Spartinivicinus marinus: one gene and its partners. The main gene of each other region encodes a partner of the protein of the gene in region 2 in a complex. Links are inferred from orthologs where the notes say so. Each region holds a gene or a part of one and is shown on either strand. Other genes may lie near its edges. The genes, in order: pnp, OQE68_RS24850 and eno.

Region 1 (5,302 bases), 1.8 Mb from region 2 along the record:
TTTGCGTTGAACCACTGGCTTGTTGAAAGTGTTTTAAAAAATCAACTTTACTTTGTAGGTACTCACTACTCTCACCTTGTTCAGTAAATAATTCTTTGCCTTCTGTATCACCAGCAGTGGTTAACATAGGCGCAGCATCATCAATACATACGACCAACTCATTATTATTCTCTGGTACATCTGCCAAAATAAACGGATACCGTCGGATATAGGCAGGAACATATTTAACAGTCCAGATACCTTTGTCATTAACAAACAGGTTCACCTGATGCTCCAAGCCTAATAGAGCACTGGGTTGGATCTGATCTTCATGCTGAACAAATACTATCGGGTAAAACTTGCAAGCTTGATTAAACTCAATATCTGCGAGGTAGACCGCGTTAACTGATTTAGCAAAACCATATTGATTATTTTCAACCAGCTCAAGCTGATGGTGATCAGCAGCTCGCAGCGGCACTATGTGTTGATAAAACGCATACTTTTTCTGGTTCATCCTCTGTCTTCTTTGCTTAATTGGGGTAGACGCATATACGCCGCAAGCCAATAAATCACTAGTAGTGTATCCTATCTTTCCAAAGGGTAGACCATCAAGACAGCTTAATCCTAATAGATCACCATTCCCAAAAGCATCCAATTAATAAAGGTAATAAAAGGGCTACCAGTTTGTAGTTCAAAGATTAGGTTCTAAATGACCAGGCAAGTGACTATTTAGCAGTCATTTTCATTGCTAAAAACTAGTTACAAGCAGTATAAGTTAACCACCAATAAAAACGTCACTACTGCCCATCGCGACGGAGCCTCCACAACTAATTCTATCTCCCACTCGACCAGCAGCAGAGCCATTAATCATGACAGAGGATGAACCTGCAGCTAAAGAACCAGGGTGAGGAGGACAGTTAGGGCAGCCATGGGGCATATACATATCACCCGCTTTTATTGCTGGCCGGCCATTAATTAAGACATTGGTACTACCAGTGATAGATGGACGAGGCGGAAAACAACCATGTCCTGTACAAATATCACCAAGCCGTGTTGCTGCCGGCATAATCACGCTCCCAGACATTTTCTACTACGCAAAACACTGATATCAAGTTATTCACTGGTTATATTGATTCAATGAAGAATTTATTGCTGATATAGGAATATTACCAGTAATGACTACACCTTTTTATACTACTTATGTAGAACATTAAAATAGTCAATTTGACGAGTAAAGGTGATGCTAAATGGGAGAAAGACAGAAATGATAAGGTGGTTAGTTTAATACACGTTCAGTATAAATCTAAAAAAGCAAAAGGGTCTTGCGACCCCTCAATTACTCAAACGATGGCAGGGTGCCTCTAAAAATAGTAATTTTTTCGTGAGAGCAAGACAGCACCGCACGGAAGGCCACAGTGTATTAGTAATACATGAGGATCTGAGTACGGAGCTAACACAGCTATCGCGCAAAAAGTGCATTTTTAGAAGTGCCCTTAAGCTGTTTCAAGATTTTTCATGGTAAGCTTAATCCGACCACGATTATCAATATCCATTACCTTGACATTGACTTCCTGGCCTTCCTTTAAGTAATCACTTACTTTCTCTACGCGCTGGTTAGAAATCTGAGAAATATGTACTAAGCCTTCTTTACCTGGTAACACACTAACAAATGCACCAAAATCGACTACACGAGTCACCTTGCCTTGATAAATCTGACCTATTTCAGCTTCAGAGGTAATTTCCAATACCCGGTCTTCAGCTTTTTTGGCAGCGTCTTTATTCTCAGCAAATATTTTTATTTCACCGCTATCGTCAATGTCCACTGAAGCGCCAGTGTCTTCACAAATTGAACGAATAGTTGCACCACCTTTACCAATAACATCACGGATTTTATCCGAGTCAATTTTCATTGTTAGCATAGTGGGTGCATGTTCAGATAGTTCTGTGCGGCCTCTGCTGATGACTTTATTCATTTCTTCAAGAATATGTAAGCGAGCATCTCTTGCTTGCTCTAAAGCTAATTCCATAATCTCTTCAGTAATGCCTTGGATTTTAATATCCATTTGCAGTGCAGTAATCCCTTCAGAAGTACCCGCCACTTTAAAATCCATATCACCTAAGTGGTCTTCATCACCAAGAATATCCGTTAATACTGCAAACTTGCTATCTTCTTTAACCAGCCCCATCGCAATACCTGCAACGGGTGCTTTTAATGGTACACCAGCATCCATTAACGCCAGGCTGGCACCACATACTGAAGCCATTGAGCTTGAGCCATTTGACTCAGTAATTTCAGATACAACACGAACGGTATAAGGGAACTCATCACCCTTTGGTAACATTGCTTGAATACCACGACGCGCTAAACGACCATGACCAATTTCACGACGTCCAGTACCACCCATTCGACCACACTCACCTACAGAATAAGGTGGGAAATTATAGTGCATTAAGAAGTTGTCTTTTTTCTCACCTTCAAGAAAATCGATAATTTGCGCATCTCTGGTGGTACCAAGGGTGGTTACCACTAATGCTTGGGTTTCACCACGGGTGAATAAGGCTGAACCATGAGTCTTTGGCAATACACCAACTTCAACATTCAATGGGCGTACTGTTTTAGTGTCACGACCATCAATTCTTGGTAAGCCATTTACAACATTTTGCCTGACCAGCTTTTTCTCTAATGAGCCAAACGCAGCAATAACGTTGTTTGCAGTCACCCCAGCTTCATCATCAACATATTTTTCTATTGCTTGGTCACGCAAACCTGACAGACGATCATAGCGCTGCATTTTTTCTGTCACTTTATAAGCGTCTATTATCATCTGCTCAAAGTCAGCTTTAACCGCATCAGCCAGGGAAATATTTTCTTCAGCAGGCTGCCATTCCCATGGTGTCACTTGAACTTCCTGAGCAAATTCTTTAATGGCTTGAATAACAACCTGACACTCTTGGTGAGCATAGAGCACAGCCCCAAGCATTTCATCTTCGGTCAGCTCTTGCGCTTCAGACTCAACCATTAATACGGCTTCTGAAGTACCCGCTACCACCATGTCTAGCTCAGAGCGCTCAAGGTCTTTAAAACTTGGGTTTAAAATATAACCACGCTCTTCAACAAAACCTACCCGAGCAGCACCAATAGGGCCACTGAATGGCACACCAGATAGTGCTAACGCAGCTGAAGTACCAATCATTGCTGCAATATCAGGATCTTGTTTTTTATCAGTAGAGACTACAGTACAAATTACTTGTACTTCATTCATAAAGCCTTTTGGAAATAATGGGCGAATGGGGCGGTCAATTAAACGAGAAGTTAAGGTTTCTTTTTCACTTGGCCGTCCTTCACGCTTATGAAAGCCACCAGGAATTCTGCCTGCAGCATACATTTTTTCTTGGTAGTGAACAGATAGCGGGAAAAAATCTTGGCCTTCTTTCGCTGTTTTTGCAGCGACTACAGTGGTAAGTACAGCTAGCTCACCAATGGTAACCATCACTGCACCACTAGCCTGCCTTGCTACTCGGCCAGTTTCCATGGTGACAGTTTGATCACCAAATTGAAATGTCTTCTTTATTGGATTCACAGGATTATCCTTCTATAAATATCTAAAAATTCTTATTAATACTAAAAATTCTTACTAATAGTTGTTATTAGCTCTGTCTATACCATTTGGCTAGACCTTTCTGTAATGATGCTCATCATGCTGGCGGGGATGCAGAGGTTATAGCCAACGTCGGCGATTTTAGGTATGTCAGATAAATCTATTTTTTAAAAACGAAAACACCGCTAAAACAAAAATGTTTTAGCGGTGTATAGTACCGACTAAGCCTCATTTTACAGGCAGCCGATTGGCGCATAGCTTTACCTACGCCTGAATTACCGGCGCAGACCTAAACGCTTAATCAGAGTACGGTAGCGCTCAACATCTTTTCTCTTTAAATAATCAAGCAACTTACGACGTTGGTTAACCATACGAATCAGACCACGACGAGAGTGGTGGTCATGAATGTGAGTTTGAAAGTGAGATTGCAAACCTTCGATATTTGCAGTCAGCAAAGCAACCTGCACTTCTGGTGAACCAGTATCACCTTCTTTAACTTGATAATCTTTAATAACTTGCGCTTTTTTCTCAGCAGACAACATTGCAATTTCCTCAATATGCAGTAGTCAATTTATTAATGCTTTAGTTGCATCAGTTTACAAAAGCAGCCATGCATATTTACAGCCGCTTACATGCTTGCCTGATAATCATAGATACCAAGCGAGCGTATTCTAACAAAGAATCAATTCTTATCCAGTAGTGTTTACAACATTTGTTTTGATAAGTCGCCTAGGTGCAACTCGGCCTTCGTCATCAATTTCACCAATTCCGATAAACTGTCGCTGCTCACCTAAATAAAGCCGAACCCAGCCACTCGTTGGTGCCTTAGATACCGTGACTGGCTGCCCCTGTTGTACATAAAAACCTGTCGCTTCGGTAAGAAGCACTTCAGGCCAATGCATCACAGCTGTATCGACTGGTAATAGCAGCTCATCTAAAGCCTGATGACCACCTTCATCACGTATTTGTTGTAACTGCTCAAACGTGTACAGCTGCTCTTCATCATAAGGCCCTGCACTAAAACGGCGTAGCTCACTAACATAGCCACCACATCCTAGCTGCTCACCAATATCTTCAACCAAAGAACGAATATAGGTGCCCTTACTGCAAAGTACTTCCAGTTTTAATTCAGGAGACTGGTACTGTAATTTTTTCAGTGAATAGATACGTACTGTACGGGCTTTTCGCTCTATCTCTACCCCTTGTCGGGCTAGTTTATAGAGTGGCTGGCCATCCACTTTAATGGCCGAGTACATAGAAGGTATTTGCTGAATTTCACCCATAAACTGAGGCAGCACACTATCTATTTGCGCTTCAGAAATATCAGCCACTGGTTTTTGCTCAATTATTTCACCTTCCGCATCACCTGTCGTGGTCTTTGCGCCCAGGGTTGCAGTGGTCCGATAGCCTTTATCAGCATCTAATAAATACTGAGAATATTTAGTAGCCTCACCTAAGCAAATAGGTAACACCCCTGTTGCCAGTGGATCGAGACTTCCCGTATGACCAGCCTTAGCGGCACCAAATAAGCGCTTTACTTGTTGCAACACTTGATTGGAAGTCAAACCCTGAGGTTTATCAGTCAGAATAATTCCACTAACAGGCCTGCCCCGTTGACGACGACGCCCCACTACTTACTCCGCTTCTTGATTGGTATTATCTTGTTCACCAGACTCAGCTGAACGATGCTGGCCATCAGCAGCCATCGCTTTATCTATTAAACT
Region 2 (8,758 bases):
TAACTGCCACACGGTCAATATTGATTGCCGCTGCCATTGCCACATCATACTCTGAATCACCCACCATCAATACCTGCTCTGCCGTTAACTGAGTTTCATCCAGAATTTCTGTTAGCATGAGAGGATCAGGTTTAGAGCGGGTTTCATCTGCACAGCGAGTCACTTCAAATAAATCATGCCACGCTCGCTGATTTAGCATACGATTCAAACCACGACGGCTTTTTCCTGTGGCAACAGCTAACCGATAGCCTGCTTGCTTCAATAGTATCAACCCTTGCTCAACACCAGAGTACAAAGGAGCTGGTTTGGCCTCCGCTATTAAATAAGACTCACGATATTGATTACGAAATTGCTCATGGCTATTAGCATGCTCTGGATACAACTTCATAGTGGCTTCTGGCATACCCAATCCAATAACATCCTCGTAAGCCTCTTCAGTTAATATGGGCAGCTGGCTTGCCTCTGCCGCCGCTTTCAGGCTATGGACTATACGGCTAATTGAGTTAACCAAAGTACCATCCCAGTCGAATACAATTAATGAATAATGCTTAGCTTTTGCATTGGCAGGTAAATCACCTTGGAACAACGATATCTCCATTAAGGCTCCTAACAAGTTCAGCTGTTTGACTTCAATTGCGTAAGTGGTTGTAAAATTGACTCAGGCAGTGGTGCTTCAACATAAAATGGCGTGCCATCAGGCAAGTCGAAAGATAGCTGGGCTGCATGCAGGCACAATCGGTTGAAGCCTACTGCTTTTAGTTGGCGGTTAATAGCGAAGTCACCATATTTCTCATCCCCTACAATAGGGTGGCCTGCGTACTGAGCATGAACCCTGATTTGGTGGGTTCGCCCCGTAATAGGTTTAGCTTGAACAAGAGTCACCTCTGGATAATATTCTAATACAGTAAACTCTGTTAAAGCCTGTTTACCTTGGGGATCCACTTTAACTATCCGCTCTCCAGCCCGTGGCTCGTTTTTTCGTAAAGGTGCCGCTATCTGCTGTCGCCGCTTTGGCCATCGACCTAACACAACCGTGCGATAAATCTTATCAATGTTGCCCTGACGAATAATCTCATGAAGATAACGCAACATACTACGCCGCTTAGCAACCAGTAAACAGCCAGAGGTATCCCTATCTAACCGATGGACTAGCTCTAGTCCCTTACAATCAGGACGTAGCTTTCTTAACCCTTCAATCACACCATAGCTAATCCCACTTCCGCCATGAACAGCCAGCCCTGCTGGTTTATTCAACACCAAAAGCTGGTTATCCTCATATAAAATTGACTGCTCTAGCTCTTTTAGCACCTTCTGATGGGGCTGTACCACCGGTGTTGTTTGGCTAACACGAATGGGTGGAACTCGTACTATATCTCCTGCCAAAACACGATACTCAGGTTTTACTCGCGCCTTATTTACACGCACTTCCCCTTTGCGAATAATGCGATAAATTTTGCTTTTAGGAACACCTTTTAGGCGAGCCATTAGCCAGTTATCCAGCCTCTGGCCTACTTGTTCGGCATCAATAGTTAAATATTGGACAGTTTGATTAAGGTTCACGTACAACTCTTGGAGGGCTAACCAATAATAAGAGCGCTAGTTTAGCATTTTTTGTATTAATTGAAGCACTTATAAATTACTGATATATTTGGCCCCTGCTATAATTAGGTCACTGGTTAAACGTTATGGCAATCACTCAAGATTTAAGACCATAGTAACCAGTTGCAGCCGTCAATTGCATTGGCTTATTTCTATAGTGCAACTGGCTAAAAGCATATAAGTAATTGAAATTATTAAGATTAGGGCATACACACCACACAATTTCACTATATTAGAGGTGTGTATAATAAATATGCTACTAATCAATAGAAGCACCATATCAGATTCTGTGTAAGTGTGGAGATAAATTGTCGTTAGCATGCAGATAGAACGACCAGCAACCTTAACAACCTATGTTGCCAAACTTGCAAAAACTCCGCACAGGTGATTAAACCCGACATGAAAGGGTCGCTTGGTAAAAGCAGCAAAGCTAGGTCGTTACAACGTTAAATACAGTACTTACTCGTAACCCTGAAGCTAACCTGACAACCAATCATAGAAGGAAGAGTGACAAGCAGCGGTATAGCGCCTACACAATAAAATGATAGGTGGTGCCTGACCTATTGAGTTAGTCAGCATTCAATTAATAAACAGGTACTACAAAACTCTATGAAGAGAATGTTAATCAACGCAACTCAGCAGGAAGAGCTAAGAGTTGCCCTTGTTGATGGTCAACGGTTATATGATTTAGATATTGAGTCTGGTTCAAGAGAACAAAAAAAAGCCAATATATACAAAGGAAAAATAACCCGTATTGAGCCCAGCCTGGAAGCAGCGTTTGTTGATTTTGGCGCTGAACGCCACGGCTTTCTTCCTCTTAAAGAAATTGCCAGAGAATACTTTGTTAACTCACCTCAAGGTCCTGGCCGCCTCAACATCAAAGATGTTGTCTCTGAAGGTCAGGAGATCATTGTTCAAGTTGATAAAGAAGAGCGCGGTAACAAAGGTGCTGCTTTAACCACTCTGGTCAGTCTGGCGGGTCGCTATTTGGTGCTTATGCCAAACAACCCCCGTGCTGGTGGTATTTCAAGACGGATTGAAGGGGATGAACGCGCTGAGCTGAGAGAAGCCAAAAGCAAGCTGGAGATTCCACCTGAGATGGGTGTTATCATCAGAACCGCTGGCTTAGGCCGTACTCATGAAGAGCTTCAATGGGATCTGAACTACCTACTCAGAATTTGGCAATCAATCAAAGAGGCATCAGCGGAGCAACCTGCTCCCTTCCTAGTCTTCCAGGAAAGCAATGTTATCATTCGTGCCATCCGTGACTATTTGCGCCAGGATATTGGTGAAGTACTGATTGATGACGCTACCGTTCATCAAGAGGCTCTTAAATTTGTCCAACAGGTGATCCCACAATATCAAAACCGGATCAAACTGTATGATGACAGCACACCTCTATTTAATCGCTTCCAAATTGAAAGCCAGATTGAAACCGCCTTTCAGCGTGAAGTAAAGTTACCTTCTGGTGGCTCCATTGTCATTGACCCTACTGAAGCCCTGGTGTCTATTGATATTAACTCTGCTCGGGCAACCCGTGGTGGTGATATTGAAGAAACAGCGCTACAAACCAATTTAGAAGCAGCTGAGGAAATTACTCGCCAGCTTCGGTTAAGAGACATTGGCGGCTTGGTTGTTATCGACTTTATCGATATGGGCCCTATCCGCAATCAAAGAGAAGTCGAAAACCGGATGCGTGAACTACTTCAAGTCGACCGCGCCCGAGTGCAAGTCAGCCGGATTTCTCGCTTTGGTTTAATGGAAATGTCCCGCCAGCGACTAAGGCCTTCCTTAGGTGAAACCAGTGGCGTAGTTTGCCCTCGCTGTAATGGTCAGGGCTCTATCCGTGATGTTGGCTCACTGTCACTATCAATCCTGCGCGTAGTTGAAGAAGAAGCACAAAAAGAACGCACCTCTGAAATTCGCACCCAGGTTCCTATCACCATTGCCGCCTTTTTACTAAATGAAAAGCGCTCATTGATTACAGATATTGAGCAGCGCTATGGCATTCGTGTGGTTGTGATTCCCAATCCAAATTTAGACACACCTCATTTTGAAGTGCAGCGTCTAAGGGAAGATCACTTACAAACTCAAACAACTGAAAGCAGCTATGAGATTGTCAGCGACTTAGAACCAGTAGATGTTGAATTTTCAACTGTTCGCAATACACCTAAACCTGAAGCAGCTGTTAAAAACATTGAGCCAACTGAGCCTGCGCCAGTACCAGCTAAGCCAAGTCTGTTTAAGTCTATTGTCAGTTCTTTATCTGGCATTTTTAGCCCGGAAGAAACTAAAGTAGCACCTCCACCAGCCGCTAAGGAGCAGCGTAGCTACAACCAATCGCGGCCACAACAGCAACGCCAACAGCAAAAGCCTCGCTCCGAGCGCTCTACTGAGCGCCCAGCAGGTCGCCGCAGTCGCTCTGACTATGAGAATAAACCAAACCGAGGCCGTGACTACGACAACAAGCCCAGTCGGGATAACAAGCAAGAGTTCACTGAAGAGACAGGCTATAAAAAAGAACGCCCCTCTCGTCGCTCAAACTCTCGCTATGAAGACAAAGCGCAGCCAACCACCAGCCAAGACCGCCAGGAAAGCGCTGCGACACCAACACAGACTGTTGAAAGCGACTCTCCAAAGCGTCGCCCTAGAAACGGCTCACCCAACAAGCGTCGTAGCAATCGCCCATCACAGCGAGGACGTGACTACAATGACAGTTCACAGGTAACTGAGACAGTCTCCGAGACTCAACCTACGACAACCACCACACAAATTCCAGCAACAGCTGAAGCACAACCCAAGTCTGCCCCCAAAGCAGTTGAGGGTAAAGCTCACAACACTACACCTGTTGAACCACAACAACCTGTAGTTACAGAAAAGCAGCCTTTACCAGTTACTGAAACTGGCTTCGAGCAAAAAGCTAGTGCTGAACCACAAAAGCAGTCAGAACCAGCAGACAAGCAAAAATTGGCGACGACTACTGAGTCATCAGAGCAGCCTAGTGAGAACCAACCTTCAGAGGTAGCTGCTGCTCCTCAAAGACGCCAGAGACGTCGAGCTTTAAATGATCCAAGAGAAGCGCGCCGTCAACAGGCAAAGCAGGCTGCTGACAAGAAACAGTCTGAGCCAGCTGCTCAGGAATCTGTCGCTGTGACTTTCAAGCCAGAGATTACTGAAGACGTGAAGTCTACCAAAGCTGAGTCAGAAACCCAGACCAGCTTTACAACTTCTTTGGTCACTGAAATTAAAGCGCCCAGCGAAGCAGAAGCAAAACCTGCTAAAACTGAAGCTGCTGCTGACAAAGGCAAGGGACAAGATACTAAGCAGTCCACAATCAACTCAGAGGAAGCCAGCTGATTCTACTTGGCTAAGCACTTCAAGCTAAAACCAAACTAGGAGGGCATGCCCTCCTAGTTTGGTTTTTTAAGCTGGAAAAACTATTGAAGAAACTATCTGAAACTAACCTAGTAAACTCTTGGTTCTACTTCCAACTCAATTCCAAATTGCTCACTTACTTTTTCAGCAATCTGACTGGCAAGCGCCATCACTTCACTACCTGTACCCATTCCTTTATTAACAATCACTAACGCTTGCTTATCATGCACCCCTACTTCTCCTAGGTATTGGCCCTTGAAGTTACACCGTTCTATCAACCAGCCAGCCGCCAGTTTTACCTGATCATTAGCTGCTGGATAGTGGGGTACTTCTGGGTAAGACTGAAGAATTGCCTTAAGCTGCGCTTGGGAAATAACTGGGTTTTTAAAAAAGCTGCCGGCATTACCCAGTACTGAGGGGTCTGGTAGTTTACTAGAACGAATATAGCACACAGTATCACTGACTAGCTCAGGCGTTACTGGTTTATCAGCTAGTAGCTGGCTCAATGGATAATAATGAAGCTTTGGCTGAAACTCAGTATTTAGCCTAAAGGCGACCTTAGCAATAATCCAGGGGGAGTCCGGCTGCTTAAAAATACTTTCTCGATAGCCAAACTGACATTCATCAACAGAAAATTGCTTAATTTCTTCTGTTTCCTGGTTAAATGCCCATAGGCTTTCCATAACATCTTTTAACTCAACTCCATAAGCTCCAATATTCTGAATGGGGGCAGCCCCGACTGTACCAGGAATCAACGAGAGATTTTCTAGACCTGATAATCCTTGCTGAAGCGCCCAACACACAAACTGATGCCAGCTTTCACCAGCACCTGCTTCTACAATCACCTGACCATTTTGCTGAGCTACAATCTGTTTGCCTTGTATAGCTATTTTGACGATCAGCCCCTCAAAGTGTTGAGTAAACACCACATTACTACCACCCCCTAAAGGAAGCAGCGTTAATTGGTGGGATTTTGCGTATTGAACCGCTTTGGTCAGCTCACTAAGTGAACGCACTTCAACCCAGTACTCTGTCGAGGCAGGGCAGCCTAAAGTATGATGAGATTGCAGGGCTACCTGGCGCTTTACTGATAAAGTCATTACAACGGATGTTCCTGCTTAATTTGCTGCAACAACCCTTGTGCAGCCATTTCCACTAAATCCAGCACCTGGGCAAAGCCATTTGCTCCACCATAGTAGGGGTCTGGAACTTCCATTTCGCTCTGCTGTTGAGCAAAGCTCATAAAAAGCTTTAGTTTATTATGGTGATTAACTGGAGCCAGCTGCTTTAATGCGGATAGATTATTTTTATCCATAGCCAGAATGTAGTCATAAGCCTCAAGATCATCGAGAGTGACTTGTTGTGCGCGTATCCAGCTGAGATCGTAGCCTCGCTGACTGGCCGCCTGCTGAGACCGCCCATCAGGCGGCTCACCAATATGATAAGCTGAGGTACCTGATGAAGCGACTTGAATTCGGTCAGCCAGCCCATCATCTACAACCATCTGCTGAAATATGCCATGGGCTGTCGGCGAGCGACAGATATTGCCTAGGCACACAAACATCACATTAATCATTATCTGCATTTCCCTCTACCAACAGCCGCACCTTAGCTAGATCCTGCTCAGTATCAACACCAATAGGTGGCACCTCAACTGCCTGTGCCACGGCTATTTTGACACCCTGCCATAAAGCTCTCAGCTGCTCCAAACACTCCAGTTGCTCAGTTGGCGCCACAGGCCAGTTAACATAACGATGTAACAACCCTACCCGATAACCATAAATACCAATATGCCGATAAAATGGGCCCGAAGGTAACTGAGTAGGTAGCTGTGCTAAATTGAACTGCTCCCGGCTCCAAGGTATTGGCGCACGGCTAAAGTAACTGGCTTCCCCTTGGGCATTTAATACCACTTTCACAACATTCTGGTTGAACAAGTCATCAACTTCAGTAATTGACTCAATTAATGTGGCCATTTCGCACTCAAGTTGCGAGCCAAGCAAACCAGCTACTTGATTAATCACTGAAGGAGGAATCAATGGTTCATCCCCCTGAATGTTCACCACCACCTCATCATCAGCCAAAGCCAATTTCCTAGCCACTTCTTCCACCCGATCAGTGCCTGAAGGATGATTAGCCGCAGTTAGACAAACTTCTCCACCAAAAGATTGAACCACCTCAGCAATTCCTTGATGGTCCGTGGCTACCACTACCCGAGCAGCCTGGCTTTGCAATGCTTGCTGATATACATGCTGAATCATTGGCTTATCGCCAATTAGCAATAGTGGCTTACCTGGTAGCCGGGTTGATGCATAACGAGCAGGTATGACAACTGTGAATTTCATAAGAGAAATAGCTTCAGTAGTATAAGATAAGTGATTGAATTACTTATTTAATCTTTCATCCGTTGTTAAAGTGCGCGCTTCTTGTTCAAGCATAACTGGAATCCCATCACGGATTGGATAAGCCAAAGCATCATGACGACAAATCAACTCTTGATGTTCTTGGTCATACTTTAACTCCCCTTTACACAAAGGGCAGGCGAGAATTTCTAGCAGTTTTTTATCCAACATATTCTTTATTGGTTAACCTTTTTTGATTGTGCTTGTTTAACCTTCTCTTTTAACTGCCGCCAAAAGCTTTCAGGCAGCTTAGCAGCCACCAGCAAACTCCAGTGCTTGGCAGTGGCAAATGATCGACACTTCACTGCATCCTTTGATGTCATCAACACGGGTAGCTGATCATCAAACTGAACGTCTTTTGCTGTTAGCTGTGCATGATCATCCTTTGGATGAGGAATCACCTGCATCCCCAAAGATTCGCAAGTAGCAAAGAAGCGCGCGGGGTTGCCAATACCTGCGACGCCATGCACTTGCTTAAAGTCATCAAGACTGCCCCTAGTCAATGGCCGTTTTTCTCCACTACTGACTTGTACTAAACACTCGGGAACCAGTGCCATTAACTGCTGAGGCTCTGTAATAGCCACTAACGGTGCATCTCCATTCACTACGACAAAGTCAACTGTTTTCAGCCGCCCTGGTGGCTCTCTTAACGGTCCTTGGGGCAAACAATAGCCATTTCCTAAACCACGAGCACCATCAATGACCACCAACTCGATATCACGACCTAGTGGGTAATGCTGCAAGCCATCATCAGCAACAATGATATCAGTCTCAGGAAATTGATTCAGCAGCCCTTTTGCTGCTGCCACTCGCTGAGGGGCTACCATTACAGGCACACCTGTAAGCTGAGCCAGCATTACCGGCTCATCACCCGCCACACTTGGATCACTATCAGGGGTAACAGCTAACGGGTAATAAGATGACTTTCCCCCATAGCCACGGCTAATAATCCCAGGGGTACATCCCCAGCCTTTCAGTTGCTCAATCATTGCTGTGACTAAAGGTGTTTTCCCTGTACCTCCTACTGTAATATTACCCACTACAATCACAGGTACTGGTGCTTGCCAAGCAGGCTCTGCCCCACTAAGAAAGCGCTGTCGTTTATGCCTAATAACCTGCTGATACAACAGCCTTAAAGGCATTAGCCAACGCAGCTGACGATCTGGTTGATACCAGGCATTTACCAGCCAGTTCATGGACTCACCAATTTAAATACGAAGCAGTAAACAAAATTAGGCCAGCAACAGGCTGGCCTAATTAAATTAAGTAGTAAAGAGTATCAAGGTCTGATTATTCTACTCTTCTTTTGACTTTTCTTGGGTAGTAATACTTAAGTGGACAAACCCCAATTGACCTGCTGCATCCATTGCTGTCACTACCGC
Region 3 (7,272 bases), 4.7 Mb from region 2 along the record:
TATGCACTCCTATCGGGGGCCGGGTTTAGAGGGCGGGCTTAAAATATTACAGGAAGTAAAAGATACCTTTAAGGTGCCTGTTATTACTGATGTCCATGAGCCATATCAAGCGGCACCTACGGCAGAAGTAGCAGATGTTATTCAACTACCTGCTTTCTTATCCAGGCAAACTGACTTAGTGGTTGCCATGGCGAAAACCGACGCTGTTATAAATATCAAAAAAGCGCAGTTTTTAGCACCTCATGAAATGAAGCATATTCTCACTAAATGTAAGGAAGCAGGTAATGATCAGCTGATGCTATGTGAGCGAGGCACCATGTTTGGTTACAACAACCTAGTGGTAGATACCTTAGGCTTTGGTTTGATGAAAGCGATGAACTACCCCGTTATTTTTGATGTAACTCATGCCTTACAGCGGCCTGGCGGGCGAGCTGACTCGGCAGATGGGCGTCGCAGTCAGGTTAATGAGTTGGCTAAAGCAGGGATGGCAACAGGGTTGGCAGGGTTATTTTTAGAAACCCATCCAGATCCCAATCAGGCAAAATGTGATGGGCCTTGCGCACTAAAACTTGATAAATTACAGCCTTTCTTAGAACAACAAAAAGCACTTGATGAGCTGGTAAAAAGCTTTCCTGAAATTGATATTGAATAATTTGCTTAGAAAAGTTTTGGAGTTAACTCGCAATGATTGAAATTGTTGATATTAAAGCCCGTGAAGTGTTGGACTCAAGGGGAAATCCGACAGTTGAAGCTGATGTTACGGTAACAGGTGGTTTTATTGGCTCAGCTTGTGCCCCTTCAGGTGCATCGACAGGTTCTAGAGAAGCATTAGAACTGCGTGACGGAGACAAAAGTCGTTATTTAGGCAAAGGTGTTTTAAAAGCAGTTGCTGCCGTTAATGAGCAAATTAAACCGGCATTGCTAGGTATGGATGTCACCGCTCAACGGGCATTAGACAATAAAATGCTGGCGTTAGATGGTACTGAAAATAAAGCCAAACTAGGTGCCAATGCAATTTTGGCAGTTTCTTTAGCGGCGGCTAAAGCAGCGGCTGCAGCAAAACAAATCCCTTTGTATCAGCATATTGCAGAAATTAACGGCACCGCTGGACAGTACAGTATGCCTGTTCCCATGATGAATATTCTTAATGGGGGTGAGCATGCTGACAATAATGTTGATATTCAGGAATTTATGGTACAGCCTGTTAGTGCCCCGTCGTTCCGCGAGGCATTACGGATCGGAGCTGAAATTTTTCATACTTTAAAATCAGTGTTAAAAGCCAAAGGCTTAAACACAGCAGTTGGTGATGAAGGTGGCTTTGCACCTAATCTGCCGTCTAATGAAGCTGCGCTTGAAGTGATTGCTGAAGCTGTTGAAAAAGCAGGTTATAAATTAGGTGAAGATGTTACTCTAGCATTGGATTGTGCTTCCTCAGAATTCTATCGCGATGGTCAGTATCAGTTATCGGGTGAAGGAAAAACATTTACCAGTGAAGGTTTTGCAGATTATTTAGCAGAGCTTACTGACAAATATCCGATTATCTCTATTGAAGATGGCATGGATGAAAGCGACTGGGATGGTTGGGCTGTGTTAACCAAGAAAATTGGTAGTAAAACCCAGCTGGTGGGTGATGATTTATTTGTTACCAATACTAAAATTCTCAAGCGCGGTATCGATGAAAAAGTAGCAAATTCAATTTTGATTAAATTCAATCAAATTGGCTCTTTGTCAGAGACTCTAGATGCCATTAATATGGCTAAGCAAGCTGGGTTTACTGCGGTTATTTCCCATCGTAGTGGTGAAACTGAAGATGCCACTATTGCTGATTTAGCAGTAGCTACAGCAGCAGGGCAAATTAAAACAGGTTCACTATGCCGTTCTGATCGTGTTGCAAAATACAATCAGCTATTACGTATTGAAGAACAGTTGGGTGATCAGGCACCTTATAAAGGTAGAGCGGAATTTAAAGCCTAGTTTACCTTCGCGAGTGGCTTTTATGGTTTGTTGTCATCGTTCTTCACCCCAGTCACTTATTTTGCAATAAGTGACTGGGGCTTCATCACTTGACGGCCCAGCTAGTACTGTTTTTCAGTTAGTGCTGCTATCGCTAGCTTCACAGTAGTAAGCTAGCCCCCTAAAAACCACTCGCTTTGGTAAACATTATATCCTTAGCTATAAATACCAAATTTAGGGGGCAATGCCCCCTAAATTGTTTTTACGAAAAGCGTTTACTGTCTTTTGCGTATGCACCACTGGGTGATGATGAGTTAAAATGAAAATAATAATCAGCGAAAAGTAGGCTTAACACCTTATGAAATGGCTAACTGGATTATTAATTTTGTTATTGGTTCTGCTGCAGTATCGATTGTGGTTTAGTAATACAGGTGTTGTACGACTATGGCAAACGCAACAGCAAATTACTTCACAGCAGCGTGAAAATCAGGGACTTTATCAGCGTAATCGGGTATTAGAAGCAGAGGTTGTAGAGTTGCAAAGCGGTTTAGATACTATTGAAGAGTTAGCACGAAGCCAACTAGGTATGATTAAACAAGGCGAACAGTTTTTTTTAATTGCGGATTAATGGGAGCCAGAAAACAGTAGTTTTATGACAGCCAATCAAAACCTTTGCTGGGCCATTGTTCCTGCTGCTGGTATTGGTAGCAGGATGCAGCAGAAAAAACCAAAGCAATACCTTGATTTGAATGGTCAGCCTATACTCAGCCATACCCTAACTCAATTGCTGCAATTTCCTTTTCAGAAAATTATCGTGGCCGTCGCCTCTGATGATTCGTGGTTTGATCAGCTGCCGGTTATCCAGGACTCTCGAATTATAAAAGTGGAGGGCGGAGCCGAGCGCTATCAGTCCGTAGCAAATGGCTTGAACTGGTTAGCTGCTTGTGCAGCAGAGCGTGATTGGGTGATGGTGCATGATGCCGCCAGGCCCTGTATTCGATTAGCGGAAATTAACAAACTTTATCAACAACTGATTGAACATCCTGTTGGTGGTTTGCTGGGGGTACCCGTTAAAGATACTTTAAAGGCTGTCAGTGAACAGGGGGAAGTGGAGCAAACGGTTCCGCGAGAAAACCTCTGGCAAGCGCAAACGCCACAAATGTTTCGGTTTGGATTATTGAGGAGAGCACTAGCCGAGGCTCTGATGAAAAATCAGTTGGTAACTGATGAGGCTTCTGCTGTCGAGCAGCTGGGCTACTCACCATTAATGGTAGAGGGGCGTGAGGATAATTTAAAGGTGACACGACCAGTAGACCTACCATTAGCTGCTTTTTGTCTAGAACATCAGACAGTTGAAGGGTAAAAGTTCAAGGCGATTGAAAGTAGGTTAATGTAGAGCAGTGAATAGAGAGAGCAGCATGAGAATAGGTCATGGCTTTGATGTACATAAATTTGGACCTGGTGAGGCTATCACCATTGGTGGAGTAAAAATCCCTTATAGCCAAGGGTTGGTTGCACATTCAGATGGTGATGTATTAATTCATGCGCTGTGTGATGCATTGTTAGGTGCCACTGCTTTAGGGGATATTGGGCAGCATTTTCCTGATACCGATCCACAATTTGAAAATGCTGATAGTCGACAGCTATTAAGTCATGTTTATCAGCTGGTGAATCAGCAAGGCTGGCAATTAGTTAATGCCGATATGACGATCATTGCTCAAGCACCAAAAATGTCGCCTTTTATTTCGCTAATGAAAGACTGTTTACAGGAGTTGTTGTCTGTCAGTGACAAGCAGCTCAATATCAAGGCAACCACTACAGAAAGATTAGGTTATACCGGTCGTAAGGAAGGGATTGCCGCTCATGCTGTGGTGTTATTGGAGGCATGTCAGTGAGCTGGTTAGATTTTACCGAATTAGCCAAAGCCCATGGCGAGGCTTTGGCTAAAGCTATTTTTAAAGCTTATTGTGAAGACTTTGTCGTTGAAGAAGTATTAGGTATTACCCCAACGGAAGAGGGAGAGCATGAGCTGCTTTGGGTGGAAAAAACCGGGCAAAATACGGCTTGGGTAGCCAAACAGTTAGCAGCTTATGCGGGTATATCTCAGCGGCAAGTGAGCTATTGTGGCCTGAAAGATCGTCAAGCAGTAACCCGCCAATGGTTCAGCTTACATTTGCCTGGTAAGCAGGGCCCGGACTGGCAACAGTTGAATATTGATGGCGTTAATATAAAGCAAGTTGTTCGTCATCAGCGGAAGTTAGCCAGGGGCTGTCATGCTGGTAACCGTTTTGTAATTCGTTTAAGAGAGTGCCAGGTAGATGAAAATCACCTGACTGAACGAATGAGTCGTATCCAAGCGCAAGGGGTGCCTAATTATTTTGGTGCTCAGCGCTTTGGCCATGGCAATAATAATTTAACCAGAGCGAATCAATGGTTTGCTGGTGAATGGCGACCGAAAAAAAATCAACAAGATATTTATTGGTCTGCAGCCAGGGCCTATGTATTTAATAAGGTATTAAACTTTCGTGTCGAAAATAATTTATGGAATGAATTAATTACGGGTGATGTATTGCAGTTTAACGACAGTAACACGCTTATTTTACCCGATAAAATCGATGATACGGCAAAGCAAAAATGGCAGCAGGCTGAATTAATTGCTACTGCGCCTTTATGGGGAAAAGGCCGCTTGTTAAGTCAATTGCAAGTGGCAGAAATTGAAACAAAACTGGCAAAGGAAGAAGGGCTGTTAACCGAAGGGCTTGTATCAGGAGGGGTGGCCATGGCCAGGCGGCCGCTAGTGGTTTACCCTCAACAACTTGCTTGGCAACAGCAACAAGATAGTATAGAAGTTTCGTTTTATTTACCGAAAGGCGCTTATGCTACAGCTGTCGTTCGAGAGTTGGTTGATTGGTAAACGGGTAATATTTGAAAAAAATGAAATTATTGCTTTCGAATGATGATGGAGTGTTTGCTCCTGGACTAGCTGCATCGTACGATGCTCTCAGTAGCTGTTTTGACTGTCAGGTTGTAGCACCTGATCGAGATCGTAGTGGTGCCAGCAGTTCTTTGACACTAGATCAGTTATTACGTCCAGAAACACATGCTAATGGTTTTATTAGTATTAATGGTACACCCACTGACTGTGTGCATCTGGCTGTTAATGGGATGCTTGATCCAGTACCAGAAATGGTTATTTCTGGCATTAACTTGGGGGCTAATTTAGGCGATGACGTGCTTTACTCAGGTACGGTGGCAGCTGCATTTGAAGGACGATTTCTAAATCATCCGGCAATTGCTGTTTCTCTTTGTTCTCGTTCTCCTACTCACCTATCGACGGCTGCCTATGTTATTCGGCAACTGATAACAGGTATTGATGAGTTGCAATTGCCTAAACGCACTGTTCTTAATGTCAATATTCCTGACTTACCATTGACTGCCCTTAACGGTATTCTGTTAACTCGACTGGGGCATCGAACCAGGCCAGCTAAACCAGCAAAATTAACTGATCCAAGAGGTAAAGAAGGCTACTTTATTGCCACCGTTGGTAAGGGGGAAGATGCTGGTGAGGGGACTGATTTTTTTGCCATTGAGCAAGGTTATGTATCTGTTACACCACTACAAGTGGATAAAACCCATTATCAGGCATTTTCCCATGTTGAACCTTGGTTGGAGGCTCTGTTATGAATGAGTTGATGCTTAATGGAATAGGCATGACGTCAAAGCGGACCCGTGAACGCTTGGTTAGTCGCTTACAAAAAGAGGGCATAACCTCTAGCCTGGTGCTGGATACTATTCAGCAAACCCCTCGCCATATATTTGTAGATGAAGCTCTTTCCCACCGAGCTTATGAGGATACTGCACTTCCGATTGGTTTTAGTCAGACCTTGTCGCAGCCTTATATTGTAGCGCGGATGACTGAATTATTGGTAGCTGATGGAGCATTGAAGCGAGTATTAGAAGTGGGTACAGGGTCAGGCTATCAAACTGCTGTCCTAGCTCAATTAGCCGATGAGGTTTTTAGCGTAGAGCGGATTCGATCTTTACAGAAAAAAGCGGCTAAACGACTGAATTTATTAGGACTTCACAATATTTGCTTAAAAGTGTCTGATGGTCATATGGGGTGGGAGCAACAAGCGCCATTTGATGGCATTATGGTGACAGCTGCGCCGGCTCAATTACCCCAATTATTAATTGATCAGTTAGCTGTGGGGGGGCGAATGATTGTTCCAGTAGGCAATTATGAGGAACAAATGTTGTATCTTGTTACTAAAACAGCAACTGGTGAACAAATACGAGAAATTGAAAAGGTACGCTTTGTGCCTTTATTGGCTGGCTTAGACTAGCTGAATGAGTTGGATTAGCTGGAGTAGTGAGTTGAATAGAAATATTTAATCAAACTGAAGAAATAATTAATAGGTGGTCTTTCCACCTTAAATTTGTCAAAACAAGGTTTATTGCATGAGTCAGAAACTGGAGTTTGCCACACTATTTGCAAAAGGGGCTGCAATGGGAGCAGCTGATGTTGTGCCGGGTGTTTCGGGTGGTACCATTGCATTTATTGTCGGTATTTATGACCGTTTACTTCAGTCTGTCAGTCATATTAATCACCGAGCCATTCGTCTCTTGTTTACCAAAGGCTTTAAGGCAGCTTGGGAATATATAGACGGCAATTTTCTCTTTACTCTGCTATTAGGTATTGTTTTCAGTATCTTAACCTTCGCTAGAGTTATTAGCTATTTATTAGCAACCTACCCTATTTTGTTATGGTCATTTTTCTTTGGTTTGATCGTTATTTCCTCCTTTTATGTAGGCAAGGAAGTCAATCGTTGGGGAATCGGTTGCATTATTAGTGGTGTAGTAGGTGGCGTTTTGGCTATTGCTGTCTCGACGGCTACACCTGCAGAAATTACTGCCAGTTATCCTATGTTTTTTTTGGGTGGTATGGTTGCTATATGTGCCATGATATTACCGGGTATTTCGGGTAGCTTTATTTTATTGTTATTTGGTTTATATGGCCATGTCATGCTCGCTATTAAAGAGTTTAATTTTGTGGTGTTAGCTGTTCTGGCAGCAGGTTGTTTGGCTGGCTTAATGATGTTTTCAAATATTTTGCATTGGTTATTAAAGCATAAAAGAGAAGTAACGCTGGCTTTTTTAACGGGTTTAATGGTGGGTTCTCTCAGTAAAGTGTGGCCGTGGAAACAAACGATTTCATTTCGATTAAATAGTCATGGAGAACAAGTACCACTTGTTCAGCACAATGTTCTTCCCTGGCAATTTCAGGCATCTACCGGGCAATCAGATCAATTACTAGTGGCA

What was found.
Region 1: the proteins of OQE68_RS24850 (region 2) and pnp are in contact, whole or in part, in a cryo-EM structure (PDB 9QH0), measured with the Escherichia coli proteins. The link is inferred for Spartinivicinus marinus from one-to-one orthologs.
Region 3: the proteins of OQE68_RS24850 (region 2) and eno are in contact, whole or in part, in a solved structure (PDB 2FYM), measured with the Escherichia coli proteins. The link is inferred for Spartinivicinus marinus from one-to-one orthologs.

Annotation. Positions count from the first base shown.
Region 1 is NZ_JAPJZK010000001.1:3,816,433-3,821,734, reverse strand. The notes cover bases 1,017-3,965. They hold pnp (polyribonucleotide nucleotidyltransferase), read right to left. Parts: upstream 3,561-3,965; coding sequence 1,473-3,560; downstream 1,017-1,472. Other genes in these bases: rpsO (30S ribosomal protein S15), read right to left, coding at 3,854-3,965; OQE68_RS17415 (PAAR domain-containing protein), read right to left, coding at 1,017-1,045. In the rest of the region: OQE68_RS17420 (SapC family protein), read right to left, coding at 1-493; more of OQE68_RS17415, read right to left, coding at 755-1,016; more of rpsO, read right to left, coding at 3,966-4,120; tRNA pseudouridine(55) synthase TruB, read right to left, coding at 4,268-5,209; 30S ribosome-binding factor RbfA, read right to left, coding at 5,213-5,302. UniProt on the Escherichia coli protein: Involved in mRNA degradation. Catalyzes the phosphorolysis of single-stranded polyribonucleotides processively in the 3'- to 5'-direction. Also involved, along with RNase II, in tRNA processing.
Region 2 is NZ_JAPJZK010000001.1:5,568,260-5,577,017, reverse strand. Bases 1,847-5,156 are described here. They hold OQE68_RS24850 (Rne/Rng family ribonuclease), read left to right. Parts: upstream 1,847-2,208; coding sequence 2,209-4,956; downstream 4,957-5,156. Other genes in these bases: murB (UDP-N-acetylmuramate dehydrogenase), read right to left, coding at 5,064-5,156. In the rest of the region: OQE68_RS24860 (HAD family hydrolase), read right to left, coding at 1-598; 23S rRNA pseudouridine(955/2504/2580) synthase RluC, read right to left, coding at 616-1,560; more of murB, read right to left, coding at 5,157-6,074; OQE68_RS24840 (low molecular weight protein-tyrosine-phosphatase), read right to left, coding at 6,074-6,559; kdsB (3-deoxy-manno-octulosonate cytidylyltransferase), read right to left, coding at 6,543-7,319; OQE68_RS24830 (Trm112 family protein), read right to left, coding at 7,359-7,544; lpxK (tetraacyldisaccharide 4'-kinase), read right to left, coding at 7,553-8,572; OQE68_RS24820 (ExbD/TolR family protein), read right to left, coding at 8,672-8,758. UniProt on the Escherichia coli protein: Endoribonuclease that plays a central role in RNA processing and decay. Required for the maturation of 5S and 16S rRNAs and the majority of tRNAs. Also involved in the degradation of most mRNAs.
Region 3 is NZ_JAPJZK010000001.1:891,975-899,246, reverse strand. What follows is about bases 1-2,829. They hold eno (phosphopyruvate hydratase), read left to right. Parts: upstream 1-684; coding sequence 685-1,974; downstream 1,975-2,829. Other genes in these bases: ispD (2-C-methyl-D-erythritol 4-phosphate cytidylyltransferase), read left to right, coding at 2,606-2,829; ftsB (cell division protein FtsB), read left to right, coding at 2,312-2,581; kdsA (3-deoxy-8-phosphooctulonate synthase), read left to right, coding at 1-652. Also shown: more of ispD, read left to right, coding at 2,830-3,316; ispF (2-C-methyl-D-erythritol 2,4-cyclodiphosphate synthase), read left to right, coding at 3,372-3,848; tRNA pseudouridine(13) synthase TruD, read left to right, coding at 3,845-4,867; 5'/3'-nucleotidase SurE, read left to right, coding at 4,888-5,637; OQE68_RS04295 (protein-L-isoaspartate(D-aspartate) O-methyltransferase), read left to right, coding at 5,634-6,296; OQE68_RS04290 (polyprenyl-phosphate transporter), read left to right, coding at 6,412-7,272. UniProt on the Escherichia coli protein: Catalyzes the reversible conversion of 2-phosphoglycerate (2-PG) into phosphoenolpyruvate (PEP). It is essential for the degradation of carbohydrates via glycolysis.